One region of the Lysinibacillus sp. EB271-A1-10B genome, then DNA from elsewhere that is predicted to be linked to it. Evidence: predicted binding sites of a transcription regulator. Region 1 holds the regulator's gene; the other holds the start of a gene.
The links. Region 1 encodes LexA, which represses DNA repair genes until DNA is damaged. Its sites were predicted from a motif close to CGAACATATGTTCG; they were not measured.
Positions count from the first base shown of each region.

Region 2: ruvA (Holliday junction branch migration protein RuvA) is a predicted target of LexA. The motif match lies at 2,186-2,199, and genes of this name have one in related genera.

Region 1 is NZ_JBYTDL010000001.1:48,028-54,577, reverse strand. It holds gene AC3WSK_RS00310 (potassium transporter) at 1-318, shown strand, start outside; gene AC3WSK_RS00305 (prepilin peptidase) at 378-1,130, shown strand; gene AC3WSK_RS00300 (gamma-glutamyl-gamma-aminobutyrate hydrolase family protein) at 1,219-1,941, shown strand; gene lexA (transcriptional repressor LexA) at 2,124-2,741, opposite strand; gene yneA (cell division suppressor protein YneA) at 2,905-3,222, shown strand; gene AC3WSK_RS00285 (YneB family resolvase-like protein) at 3,219-3,884, shown strand; gene AC3WSK_RS00280 (hypothetical protein) at 3,960-4,130, shown strand; gene AC3WSK_RS00275 (hypothetical protein) at 4,130-4,306, shown strand; gene AC3WSK_RS00270 (DJ-1/PfpI family protein) at 4,407-4,946, opposite strand; gene AC3WSK_RS00265 (GNAT family N-acetyltransferase) at 5,007-5,519, opposite strand; gene AC3WSK_RS00260 (DUF896 domain-containing protein) at 5,728-5,961, shown strand; gene tkt (transketolase) at 6,260-6,550, shown strand, end outside.
Region 2 is NZ_JBYTDL010000015.1:18,144-24,693, reverse strand. It holds gene AC3WSK_RS17690 (LysM peptidoglycan-binding domain-containing protein) at 72-1,079, shown strand; gene AC3WSK_RS17685 (phosphotransferase) at 1,150-1,947, shown strand; gene ruvA (Holliday junction branch migration protein RuvA) at 2,243-2,863, shown strand; gene ruvB (Holliday junction branch migration DNA helicase RuvB) at 2,882-3,886, shown strand; gene queA (tRNA preQ1(34) S-adenosylmethionine ribosyltransferase-isomerase QueA) at 3,904-4,947, shown strand; gene tgt (tRNA guanosine(34) transglycosylase Tgt) at 5,001-6,146, shown strand; gene yajC (preprotein translocase subunit YajC) at 6,316-6,550, shown strand, end outside.

The DNA.
Region 1 (6,550 bases):
AATGAAGCTGAGGAACAAGCTGTTGCTAAAAATGATGAAACACCTGAAGCGAAAGATAAAATACCAACTGCTACTTTCACTAAAGACTCCTTACCAAAAGAATTAAAACTAGTAACATTTAGTATTGATGTTGTCGCACTGGATAATGAAGCAATGGTCGAGTTTATAAAAGAGGTTGAAAAAATTGATCGTGTGATGAAAATTGATGCTATCGATTTCACGTTGACTGGTGAAGAAGAGAAATTCCAGGAGGACGCCGATACAACCTTAAAATCTACCATACAAGTAACGACGTTCTATTATGAAGGACAACAATAAATTTGATGGCGCGCATACATCCGATGTATGGGCGTCTATTAGTATAGGAGGAAATAAAAATGGAGATTGCTTATACAATTACTGTTTTTGTATTTGGGCTCGTTTTAGGCTCATTTTTTAATGTAGTTGGTTTACGTGTGCCTTTGAAGGAGTCCATTGTGCGTCCGCCCTCGCATTGCACTTCTTGTAAGAGACAGCTGACGGCGTTTGATTTGATACCTGTTTTGTCTTATGTATTTCTTGGGGGAAAATGCCGTAGCTGTGGTCACAAAATTTCTTGGATTTATCCATTGATGGAACTTATAACAGGTGTGTTTTTTGCCTTTGCTTATTGGAAATTGGGCTTCAGTACAGAATTTTTTGTAGCACTATTATTAATTTCATTATTAGTCATTATTGTCGTGTCGGATTTTGCTTATATGCTTATTCCCAATAAAGTGCTATTATTCTTTTTACCATTGCTAGTTTTGGGACGCGTCATATCTCCTTTGTCTCCGTGGTGGGACAGTATAGTTGGAGCCTTGGTAGGTTTTGGCATATTATATTGTATAGCTGTCCTATCAAGAGGTGGAATGGGTGGGGGTGATATTAAATTATTCTTTTTACTTGGTCTTGTACTCGGGACAATACATGCACTTCTGACGCTATTTTTAGCTGCTGTAATTGGCATGATTGTTGGAATAGTAGTATTAAAAGTACGCGGACAGGGAAGAAAAACGCCTATACCATTCGGACCTTCTATTGCTTTAGCTGCTATTATTATCTATTTCTATGGGGATGCGTTGATGAACTGGTATCTTGGATTTTGGTAATTAATCAGTGGGGGATTCATTCGATGATTAATAGTCTTCGAGCTTTTATAGGTAGTTAATGCTAGATAAAGATCATGGAGGGGATAACATGAAACCAATTATCGGAATAACAGCCTTTGCGGAGGATAATTTGTCCTCAAGATTAAATGCTGCTTATAGCAAAAGTATAATTGAAGCTGGGGGTGTACCTCTTATAATTCCGATTGGAGTTGAAGAGGATGTAGCACAAATTTTATCGTTGACGGACGGATTATTACTATCGGGCGGACATGATGTACATCCATTTCTTTTTGGTGCAGAACCTACACCAAAGTTAGGGAAGATTCATCCGGAAAGGGATTCAGTAGAACTTTCCTTGATTGAAGCGGCCTCTATTCGGAAAATGCCGATTTTCGGCATTTGTCGAGGGATTCAAATGCTAAATGTTGTGTTTGGAGGCACTCTCTATCAGGATATTGATAGTGAATATCATAGTAAAAAATTAATAAAGCATACGCAACAAGCGGCACGGGGCGTTGCTACACATCATGTTGATCTAACATCGGATACATTATTAACAACAATTATTGAGGAAGAAAAAATTCCGGTGAATTCATTTCATCATCAGGCAATAAACGTAGCAGCAGAAAAATTGAAAGTGGCAGCCAAATCAAGTGATGGTATCGTTGAAGCCGTAGTACACGAAGATTTACCATTTTGTCTAGCAGTACAATGGCATCCTGAAGAGCTAGCCATTGTAGGAGATGAAGCATCAAAAAAATTATTCACTGCATTTGTAGAGGCGAGTTTGAAATTCAAGGTAGAGGCATAAAACTTGATAAGCATTACATGGCTTAGGATGGAAATTAACTAAAGACATTGCTAGAGGGAAGAATCCATATAAGGTGGGTTCTTTTTTAGTGTATAAAATGGCACTCGAAAAATAAGAAAAAGAGGTATATGCCCATTTGTGAACATAGAATCCTCTTTTTGTACGTTGCTATTGAGATACTTTTAATGAACACGACGATAAAGACCTACAACATGACCCAAAATAGAAACTTGGTCTACGATAATTGGCTCCATTGTTGCGTTTTCAGGCTGTAAACGGAAATGACTCTTTTCCTTAAAGAAACGCTTTACAGTTGCTTCATTCTCTTCAGTCATTGCTACGACAATATCACCATTATCAGCTGTTGATTTTTGTTTAACAATAACTAAATCTCCGTCTAAAATGCCAGCTTCAATCATTGATTCACCCATAATTTCTAGCATAAATAACTGATCTTCACTTGTACCATAAATATCCGGTAGCGGGAAATATTCATCGATATTTTCAACAGCAGTTATCGGAGAACCTGCAGTAACCTTCCCAACAAGTGGTACATGAATAACTTGTTGCTTTTGAATAGAGTCCTCTGGCTCTAGAATTTCAATGGCACGTGGTTTAGTTGGATCGCGTCGAATTAAGCCTTTTTGCTCCAAACGAGCTAAATGTCCATGAACTGTAGAGCTTGAAGCAAGTCCAACTGCTTCACCAATTTCACGTACAGATGGTGGATAACCCTTTGCGCGTACCTCTTCTTTAATGAAATCTAATATGGCCTCTTGTCTTTTCGAAACTTTTTTCATGATTGCTCACCTCTTTTTTCTAGTCATTCTACTTATTAGTAGTATAGCAGAATGCGAACACTTAAGCAAACATAGGTTCGAAAAGTGTTTGACAAAAACGTTTGTTCGCATTATTATAAGAACATATATTCCGAACAGACATTCTTGAAAAGGGGTTATACACATGAACTGGTTTAAAAAAAATCCACATATTACAACTTTATTAGGAGCTTGTCTTCTATTTACAGCATATCTTTTTATAACAGATCCAGGAGATGTTACATACGCAGAAATTGAAGTCGAACATGGTGATAGTTTATGGTCGTTAGCCGAACAGTACCGTGGTAAAATGAAATCGGATGAATGGATTAAGCTTGTTAAGGCAGAAAATGAATTATCGAACGTACGAATTATTGCAGGTAATTCTCTAGTGATTCCAGTAGTGGGTGACGACCAATCCAATCCTATAAATTCAATTGAAATTGCGAGAAATGTAAAATGATAACAAAACAACAATCGGCTGTTGTCTATTGCCGTGTGAGTACAGAAAAAGAGACACAAAGCTCCTCATTAGAGCGACAGGAGGAGGAGTTAGTACGCTATGCTAAGGAACAGGGCTACGAAGTGAAACTTGTTTTTAAGGATAAGCATAGCGGCTATGATGTGGAACGAGAGGGTTTACTAGAAATGCTCGATTTCATAAAAGAAAAAGAAGTAACAGCATTATTTGTGCAGGATGAAACACGTTTAGGACGTGGAAATGCTCGAATGGCCGTTTTGCATTTATTGCAGAAAACTGAAACTAATGTTTTCTCTATGCGAGACGCGGGACCTGTACAATTAAATGAAATGGATACGATGCTCCTAGAAATTTTAGCAATTGTAGAGGAGTACCAGCGTAGAATCCACAATGCTAAAATACGTCGTGGTATGCGTCGTGCAGTTGAAAATGGCTACCGCCCTGAAAATAATTTATCTAACCGAGGAAACCCAAACGGTCAGGAACGTAAAGATGTCCCTATAGAAGAAATCGTCAAACTCCGCAATCGAGGCTTCACATTTGAGGAGATAGCTATGACTCTTAGGGGGCTAAGCTTTGACGTAAGCAAAGCCACTGTCCATAGGAGATATCGGGAACATTTAGAGAGAAACGAAATAAAGTAACGTTTTAATCAGTGGGAGTTTTCCTACTGATTTTTTTCTTTTTAAAGGCTCTAGATGAAGGTGAAGGAACCAGTAGTGACGGATAGAACAGTGAAAAACGTGGATAGAATCGGCAAAGTGATGGATAGAACAGCGAAAAACGTGGATAGAAACGCCAAAGTGACGGATAGAACAGCGAAAAACGTGGATAGAAACGCCAAAGTGACGGATAGAACAGCGAAAAACGTGGATAGAATGCCAAAGTGATGGATAGAACAGTGAAAAACGTGGATAGAAACGGCAAAGTGACGGATAGAACAGCGAAAAACGTGGATAGAAACGCCAAAGTGACGGATAGAACAGCGAAAAACGTGGATAGAAACGCCAAAGTGACGGATAGAACAGCGAAAGAATGTCCAACAGATTGGACATTTTGGAAATAAAATAAGAGAAGTAGCCATTTCTACCTCTCTTGCTCAATATTCTCTAGAAACTTTCCATCTTTTATTGTAGTAATCTTTCATATCATTTAGAGCTTTTTCTTTATTCTCTGTACCAATTTTCATCAAAAGAGAGATGTAGGGCTTTGCCCACAGTAATACCAAATTGTATAAAACCTCTACCTCTTGCAGTTATGATGTTACCATCTTGTACAACTAGGTCTTCAGAAAAATGATTAAGATCGAAGAATTCTAATTTTTTAATACCTTCTAGCGGCAATCCAACAGTATACTTTCTGTTTTTTAATACTCCGGCTTTCGCTAAAAGAGTTGGAGAGCTAGAAATACTTGCGATGGTTGCTCCTTTGGCATGCGCATTACCAATAAAATCAATTAATTCTTGCTCATTTATTAGTAAAGCTATATCCATACAGCCTGGTAGCAATAAGCTATCGATTTCGTCAAGATTAACTTCACTTATTTGTGTATCGGCTATACAAGATAAACCAGATTCCCCTTTGATTTTTTCATTGTTTAACCCAACAGTAACAATGGGTTTATCTCCTTGCATTAAAATAGATAATGCTACACTCAATTCATATTCACTAAATTGGGGGTACAATAATATAGCGGTCTTTTTCATATAATTCTCCCATCTATTTTAAAACGAAGATTTAGAACAGCACTATAGTGAAAGTATATCTTATACCCACTCTTCATCTAAGACAGCATAGTAGTATTCATCCCACCACTCATCTTTGTGTGGTATACATTTTTTAAAATAACCCTCGCGTCTCATCCCGATTTTCTCCATCACTTTATAGGATGGGATATTTTCCGGCTGGCAAGTAGCAATAATTCTATGCAGTTTCATTTCTTTAAATCCGTAGTCCAGTACAGCTCTTGCAGCTTCAGATGCGTATCCATTGTTGTAATAGCTCGGATTCAATACCCAGCCAATTTCGTACGTATGATCACCAAAGTATTGATGGAAAACAATATGACCAATAACTATACTTTCACTTAGTAAAATAATAGGGAAGTGTTTTGCTTTTTCACCGCTATTTTCTGAAACAAACTTTTTTGCTTGTTCCTCATTAAAAACGCCCTCTGGAATATACTTCATCACAGTTGGATTTGAAGTATATTCATAGACAGCTTGCCAATCTTGAACTTCGAATTCTCTTATTAATAGTCTGTTAGTTTTGATAAACATTTCATTCTCCCCCAAGCATAAATTAAATGATATTTGGAACCATATAAATTAGTTATACACTTGTAGTTCCTTAAAGTCATGCAATTTATGGTATTTATTTCTAAAATATAAGGATACTAGAAAGGTTGGTATAACTGCATTTTAAGGGGAAACATGCTATACTTTGCATACCATATTCATTAAGATATGTATTGAAAGGTGTGTAATTATGTTATCAAAAGAAAAAATTAACCGAATCAATGAACTTTCTGCTAAGTCTAAAAATGGTACTTTAACAGAGGCAGAAGCTAAAGAACGAACAGCGCTTCGTAAGGAATATCTAGATACATTTAGAGCAACAATGCGTGATACAATTGAAAACGTAAAAGTGGTAGATGCTGAAGGAAATGATGTAACACCAGAAAAAGTTAAACAAGCGAAAAAAAATAAATTTCTAAATTAATGTGTCACATTTAAATCAATTACGCCTCGGCGTAATTGCGTCTGGATTTTGAATTGTGCTAGCACAATTAATTCCTTTCAAAATCCGTGATATCCGCCGGAGGCATTATCTTTATTCAGTTAGTCTTATACGGTTTAACTGCTGTGAAAATAGTATATTTAAAATAAATATTTCTACTGAATAAAGATAAAGTATGTAACAAAACGTTAATAGTATAACAAAAGCATTGTTTTCTGAAGCAATGTTGACTAAACTGTATAAGAACAATATATAGGACGAGAAAGGATGTCACAAAATAATGACTCAACATGCGGATCAACTAGCGATTAATGCTATCCGAACATTGTCAATCGATGCAATTGAAAAAGCAAACTCAGGTCACCCAGGTTTACCGATGGGGGCAGCGCCAATGGCTTATACGCTTTGGACAAAACAACTTCGCCATAATCCGGCTAATCCAAAATGGTATAACCGCGATCGTTTTGTACTTTCTGCAGGTCATGGCTCTATGCTTCTATACAGCCTACTTCACCTTGGGGGCTACGGTTTACCAATGGAAGAAATTCAAAACTTCCGTCAATGGGATTCA
Region 2 (6,550 bases), on a different contig from region 1:
ACATGGGTGAATTTTTTGTATCCAATTGGAACATTGAACATATGATACGAAGAGAGGAAGGGAGGAAAAAATTGCGTATTCATATTGTCCAAAAGGGAGACACGTTGTGGAAGATTGCGAAAGAGTACGGAGTTTCATTTGAAGATTTAAAGCGGCTTAATGCCCATCTCGCTAACCCAGACTATATTGTACCGGGCATGGAAATTATCCTACCTGAAAAAATAAACAAAGAACCACATAGAGAACATCATCGAGAAACAGATCGTGGAATGCATAGAGATGGACATAGAGAGGGGGGACATAGAGACGGACATAGGGAATCACATAAAGAGGGACACAAGGAACATATGCATAAGGAGTCACCTACAAAGCACTTTAAGGAAAAAGAAGTACAGCGACCAATGCCACCACCAATTATTGCACCACCACCACCAATGCCAGAACCACAGATGATTCCAATTCCGTATCCAATGCCGATGCCGATGCCTCAGCCAGCGCCAGTTGAGCTTAGCTGGAATCAACAAGTTGTCATGCCAAGTGTAGAGCAAACTGTATCACCAATTCAAATTCAACCACCACCACAACCTGTAGCCCAACCGACGCCAGCACCAATGCCAATGCCGCAACCGATTTTTATCATGCCACAAATGCCAGCAGTACCACATTGTGCAAGCTGCCATCAGCCAGTGCATCATCATATGTATTGGCCAATGCCGATGCATATGCCAATGCCAATGGAGCCGCAAGTTGAGGCGTATACAATGCCAGAGCAACCATCATGTGAAATGGGATGCGAAAAAGTTGCTGGGGTAGGGGATTTCTTAGAATCTAGTACATCTCCATTCTTCCCTATGAAACCAGAATTTGAAGCTATGCCGGAAATGGAACAGCCTTGTGGTTGTCATGCTCAGCCAGCTATGATGCCAAATTGGCACATGGACCCATGTTTCTGTCAGCCACCATGCCCGCCACCATGTCCACCACCATGTCCATCACATTGCCCAATGCCGTATTCGTCAGTAGGACCATGGATGTCACCGCACTTTTTCCCAGGCGGGATGACGCCTTATCGATGGTGAAAAAGCGTATATCATTGAAGAAGTAAAGCCGAATATTTGGAAGTATAAATATCAATCCAATAATTATTTTGTGAAACGAGCAAAGCAGATAGAAATAGCAGAAAAGGTGAGGGCTATTCATCGACAGCTTGGATATCTAGAACCCTCGTTGATTTTGCCTTTAATGAAAAGTGATGACGAGTATTTAATCGTGCAAGATTGGCAAGAGGGAAGTCATGGTGCTAATTTTGCTCGTAAAAAAGATCGGAAGGAATCACTGAAGTTATTAAATATGTTACATGATACACATAAAAAAATTGCTTGGCAACGTGTGCCAGGCTTGCACACCTATTCACAGCTTTTAAAATGGCAAATGCGTTTTATGCGTTTTAAAAGCAGACGGAAAGAGTTTCGCCCATTTTTAACAAAAGAAGAAATCGATCAAATTTTACATTATAGTGAGAAATCATTACAGTTAATCGCGCAGGAAGATGTACCTGAAAAAGAAATAACGCTTTTACATGGAGATGTCGTACATCATAATTTTTTATGGTGCTCAGATGGTGAATTACGTTTAATCGATTTTGATCTGGCTCACCTTGGAGAAGCGGATGATGAATATATTTTATGGTTGCATCGTGTACTGCCAGCTGTAAATTATGACCTTGGTAAAATATTTGCAGAGCTACCAGAGATGAAACGATTAGATAAAAAAAAGCTACATCGTTTAAAATATCCAAATGAGCTATTACGTGAATGGCTTTTTGCAATAGATTTACCATTAGCTCAGCAGCTGGTATTTTTAGATTATTTAGTGCCATTTACAAAACGAGCTCTCACATATTGGCCAAAACTGTGGTACGATATTGATAAAATGATAAAGAAATGACCGTCTTTCGGCGGTCATTTTTGTCTGTGAACGAATACTTGTGCTATTTCTTAATGGTAAGGAAATTATAGATTCTTAACTGTGTATAACCTAGAGCATAGTTTTCGTCTAGGCTAAAGCGCTACATTCTCGAGGTCGTTTCGATCCCTCGGGAAAAAGTGGTGAATCACTTACTTTTGCTTCGGACTCTCCAGCGCTTGTCGGATGTAAACGAGCGCTTTAGCGCATTTGTTATAGTCGAGCATTCGTTCGCAATATGCTATAATCGAAGACGATGATTGTGAGGGATTATAGAATGTATGATTATTTAAACGGGCAAATAAAGCGTATAACTCCTGAGTATATCGTCCTAGAACAACAAGGGATAGGCTGGCAGCTGAATACACCTAATCCATTTGCGTTCAGGACATCAGCACTTGAACAACAAATTTATGTACATTTGCATGTACGCGAGGATGCACAAGTGTTATATGGCTTTCCAAATTTAGACCAACGAGAGCTGTTTCGTAAACTTATTTTAGTGTCAGGGATTGGACCAAAGGGTGCGCTTGCTATTTTAGCTACTGGGAATCCACAACAGGTTATCAGTGCCATTGAACGAGAGGATGAATCGTTTTTAGTAAAGTTTCCTGGTGTCGGTAAGAAAACGGCACGTCAAATGATTCTAGATTTAAAAGGTAAACTTGGCGGATTGTTAGATACTATTGAACTACCAAGTACAGAAGATGAGCTACCGTTATTTGGTGTGAATCCATATAAACATGAGCTTGAAGAAGCTATTCTTGCCTTAATGGCACTAGGTTATTCTGAAAAAGAACTAGAAAAAATACGTCCACAGCTCGAAGATAACGACAAGCTTGAAACAACAGATGCATTTATGAAACAAGCTTTACAATTGCTATTAAAGTTAAAATAGTGAAAGGGGGGAAAGTACATGTCTGAACGTATGATGGCTAGTGAGGCAGGTAGCTATGATGAACATTTTGAATTATCTTTACGCCCACAGAGATTAGCACAATATATTGGTCAACATAAGGTAAAGGAGAATTTACAAATTTTCATTGAAGCGGCAAAGCTTCGTCAGGAAAGTTTAGATCATGTGCTGTTATATGGACCACCCGGACTTGGGAAAACTACATTAGCTGCTGTCATTGCTAATGAAATGAATGTCAATGTGCGCATGACTAGTGGCCCTGCTATCGAACGTCCTGGCGATTTAGCAGCTATTTTAAGCTCACTGGAGCCAGGAGATGTGCTATTTATTGATGAAATACATCGCCTGCCTCGTGCAATTGAAGAGGTGCTTTATCCTGCCATGGAGGATTTTTGTTTAGATATTGTCGTTGGTAAGGGCCCTGAAGCGCGTTCTGTACGACTTGATTTACCGCCATTTACACTCGTGGGTGCAACAACAAGAGCAGGTGCATTATCAGCACCTTTAAGGGATCGCTTTGGCGTATTATTAAGATTGGAGTATTATGATAATACTTCACTTGCAGAAATTGTTGTACGTAGTGCACTTTTATTTGATGTTGATATTGAACAAATAGCAGCACTTGAAATGGCAACTCGCTCACGTGGTACACCTCGTATTGCTAACCGTCTGCTAAAACGAGTACGAGATTATGCACAGGTGCTTGGAGATGGTATGATAACGGAGGGACTTGCTAAGCAAGCGCTTGAGCTATTACAAGTCGATCCTAGAGGGCTTGACCATATTGACCATAAACTTGTGACCAATATGATTGAGCGCTTCCGAGGTGGCCCAGTAGGCTTGGATACGTTGGCAGCATCTATAGGTGAAGAACGCGTTACAATTGAGGATGTGTACGAGCCATATTTGATGCAAATCGGCTTTATACAACGGACGCCGCGTGGACGTGTGGCAACACATTTGGCCTACGAACATTTTGGATATGAATATCCCCAACAAACCTAGAAGAAGGAAGTATTTTCATGCGTGTAGAAGATTTTGATTTTGAATTGCCTGAAGAGCTTATTGCACAAACCCCACTTTTGGATCGTACAGCTAGTCGATTAATGGTAGTGACGCCAGGCTCAGCAAATGTAGATCATCACCATTTTGCTCATATTTTAGATGAGTTACAAACTGGAGACTGTCTTGTGTTAAATGATACAAGAGTATTACCAGCACGTTTAATGGGTGTTAAAGAGGAGACAGGTGCTCATATAGAGGTACTGCTATTAAAGCAAATGGCGGGTACGGATGAATGGGAAACGCTTGTTAAACCAGCTAAGCGTGTAAAAGTTGGCACAGTTGTAACATTTGGAGATGGCTTACTGACAGCTACTTGTACAGGAGAGCTTGATCATGGTGGACGTACATTTGAGTTTAAATATAACGGCATTTTTTATGAAATTTTAGAGCAACTTGGTGAGATGCCACTACCTCCATATATTCGCGAAAAGTTAGAGGATAAGGATCGCTACCAAACCGTTTATGCAAAAGAGCGGGGTTCAGCAGCAGCACCAACTGCAGGTCTGCATTTTACTGAAGAATTACTAGAGCAAGTGAAAGCAAAAGGGGTCGAAGTTGTTTTTATCACTTTACATGTGGGACTTGGAACTTTCCGTCCTGTAAGTGTAGATTCAATTGAAAATCACGAAATGCATTCTGAATTTTATAGTGTAACGGAAGAAACCGCATCTATCATAAACCGAGTAAAGAGTAATGGTGGTAAAGTAATTGCAGTTGGTACAACCTCTACACGTACTTTAGAAACGATCGGCTCTAAATATGGAGGTGAAGTACGAGCAGAACAAGGTTGGACGTCTATTTTCATTTATCCGGGATATGAATTTACTGTTGTGGATGGTTTAATTACAAACTTCCATTTACCAAAGTCTACCCTTGTAATGCTTGTTAGTACGCTTGCAACAAAAGAAACAATTTTAAGTGCATACCAACAAGCTGTAGAAGAAAAATATCGTTTCTTTAGCTTTGGTGATGCTATGTTTATTCGTCCAAAAGGCGAATAAAGAAAAAATCGGAGTAATGTTTTTACTTTAGATAAGAGAGGAATTTTTATAATATGACACAACCAGCAATTCGTTATGAGCTACTTCATACTTGTAAACAAACTGGAGCACGCCTTGGTATCGTGCATACACCGCATGGCTCTTTCGAAACGCCAGCATTTATGCCTGTAGGGACACAAGCAACTGTTAAAACAATGTCACCTGAGGAATTAAAGGAAATGAATGCAGGTATTATTCTGTCAAATACGTATCATTTATGGCTACGACCTGGGAATGATATTGTTAAGGAAGCAGGGGGCCTGCATAAATTTATGAACTGGGATCGCCCGATTTTAACAGATTCAGGTGGTTTCCAAGTGTTCTCACTTAGTCAATTCCGTAAAATCGAAGAAGAAGGGGTTCATTTCCGCAATCATTTAAATGGGGACAAATTGTTTTTAAGTCCTGAAAAGGCGATGGAAATTCAAAATGATTTAGGTTCGGATATTATGATGGCTTTTGATGAATGTCCACCTTTCCCTGCGACATATGACTATATGCTGCAATCAGTAGACCGTACAACACGTTGGGCTAAACGTTGTAAAGAGGCACATAAACGTCCAGAGGACCAAGGTCTATTCGGTATTATTCAAGGGGGAGAATTCGAGGATTTACGCCGTCGTTCTGCAGAAGCATTGGTAGAGCTTGATTTCCCTGGTTATGCAATTGGAGGCTTATCTGTTGGTGAACCTAAGGACATTATGAACCGAGTATTAGAGTTTACAACACCATTAATGCCAGCAAATAAACCACGTTATTTAATGGGTGTAGGTTCACCTGACTCATTAATTGATGGTGCTATTCGAGGTATTGATATGTTTGACTGCGTATTACCAACACGTATTGCACGTAACGGTACATTAATGACATCTGAAGGCCGTTTAGTTGTTAAAAATGCAAAATATGCACGTGACTTCGGACCAATTGATCCAAACTGCGATTGCTATACATGTAAAAACTATTCACGCGCTTATATTCGTCATCTAATTCGTACGGAAGAAACGTTTGGTATACGTTTAACAACTTACCATAACTTACACTTCCTATTGAAACTAATGGAGCAAGTACGTGAGGCAATCCGAGAAGACCGTCTTGGTGATTTCCGAGAAGAATTTTTCGAGAAATACGGCTTTAATGGGCCAAACGCAAAGAACTTCTAATATTCGGTAAAAAGATCATGTAAATTTGTGTGAAATGAGAATGTTTTTAGCAAAAAAATGTCTATCGTAGAAAAAATATTAGTAATGTAGAAAAATTTTGGGCTTGTCCATCGCTTTTTTATGGTGGAATAGTCTATACTAAAGTAGAATTGGAAAGGGGGCAAGAATGATGGAACAATATTCTGGCTTAATCATGATTTTAATCATGTTCGTTGCAATGTGGTTTATTTTAATCCGCCCTGCTAAAAAGAGACAGCAGGAAACACAAAATATGCAGAGCAGTTTGCAACGTGGAGATAAAATTATTACAATCGGTGGTTTACATGGCGAGATTGACTCAATCGAGGACACAGCTGTGACATTAAAAATTGCAGACAATGTGCGCGTTAAATTTGACCGTCAAG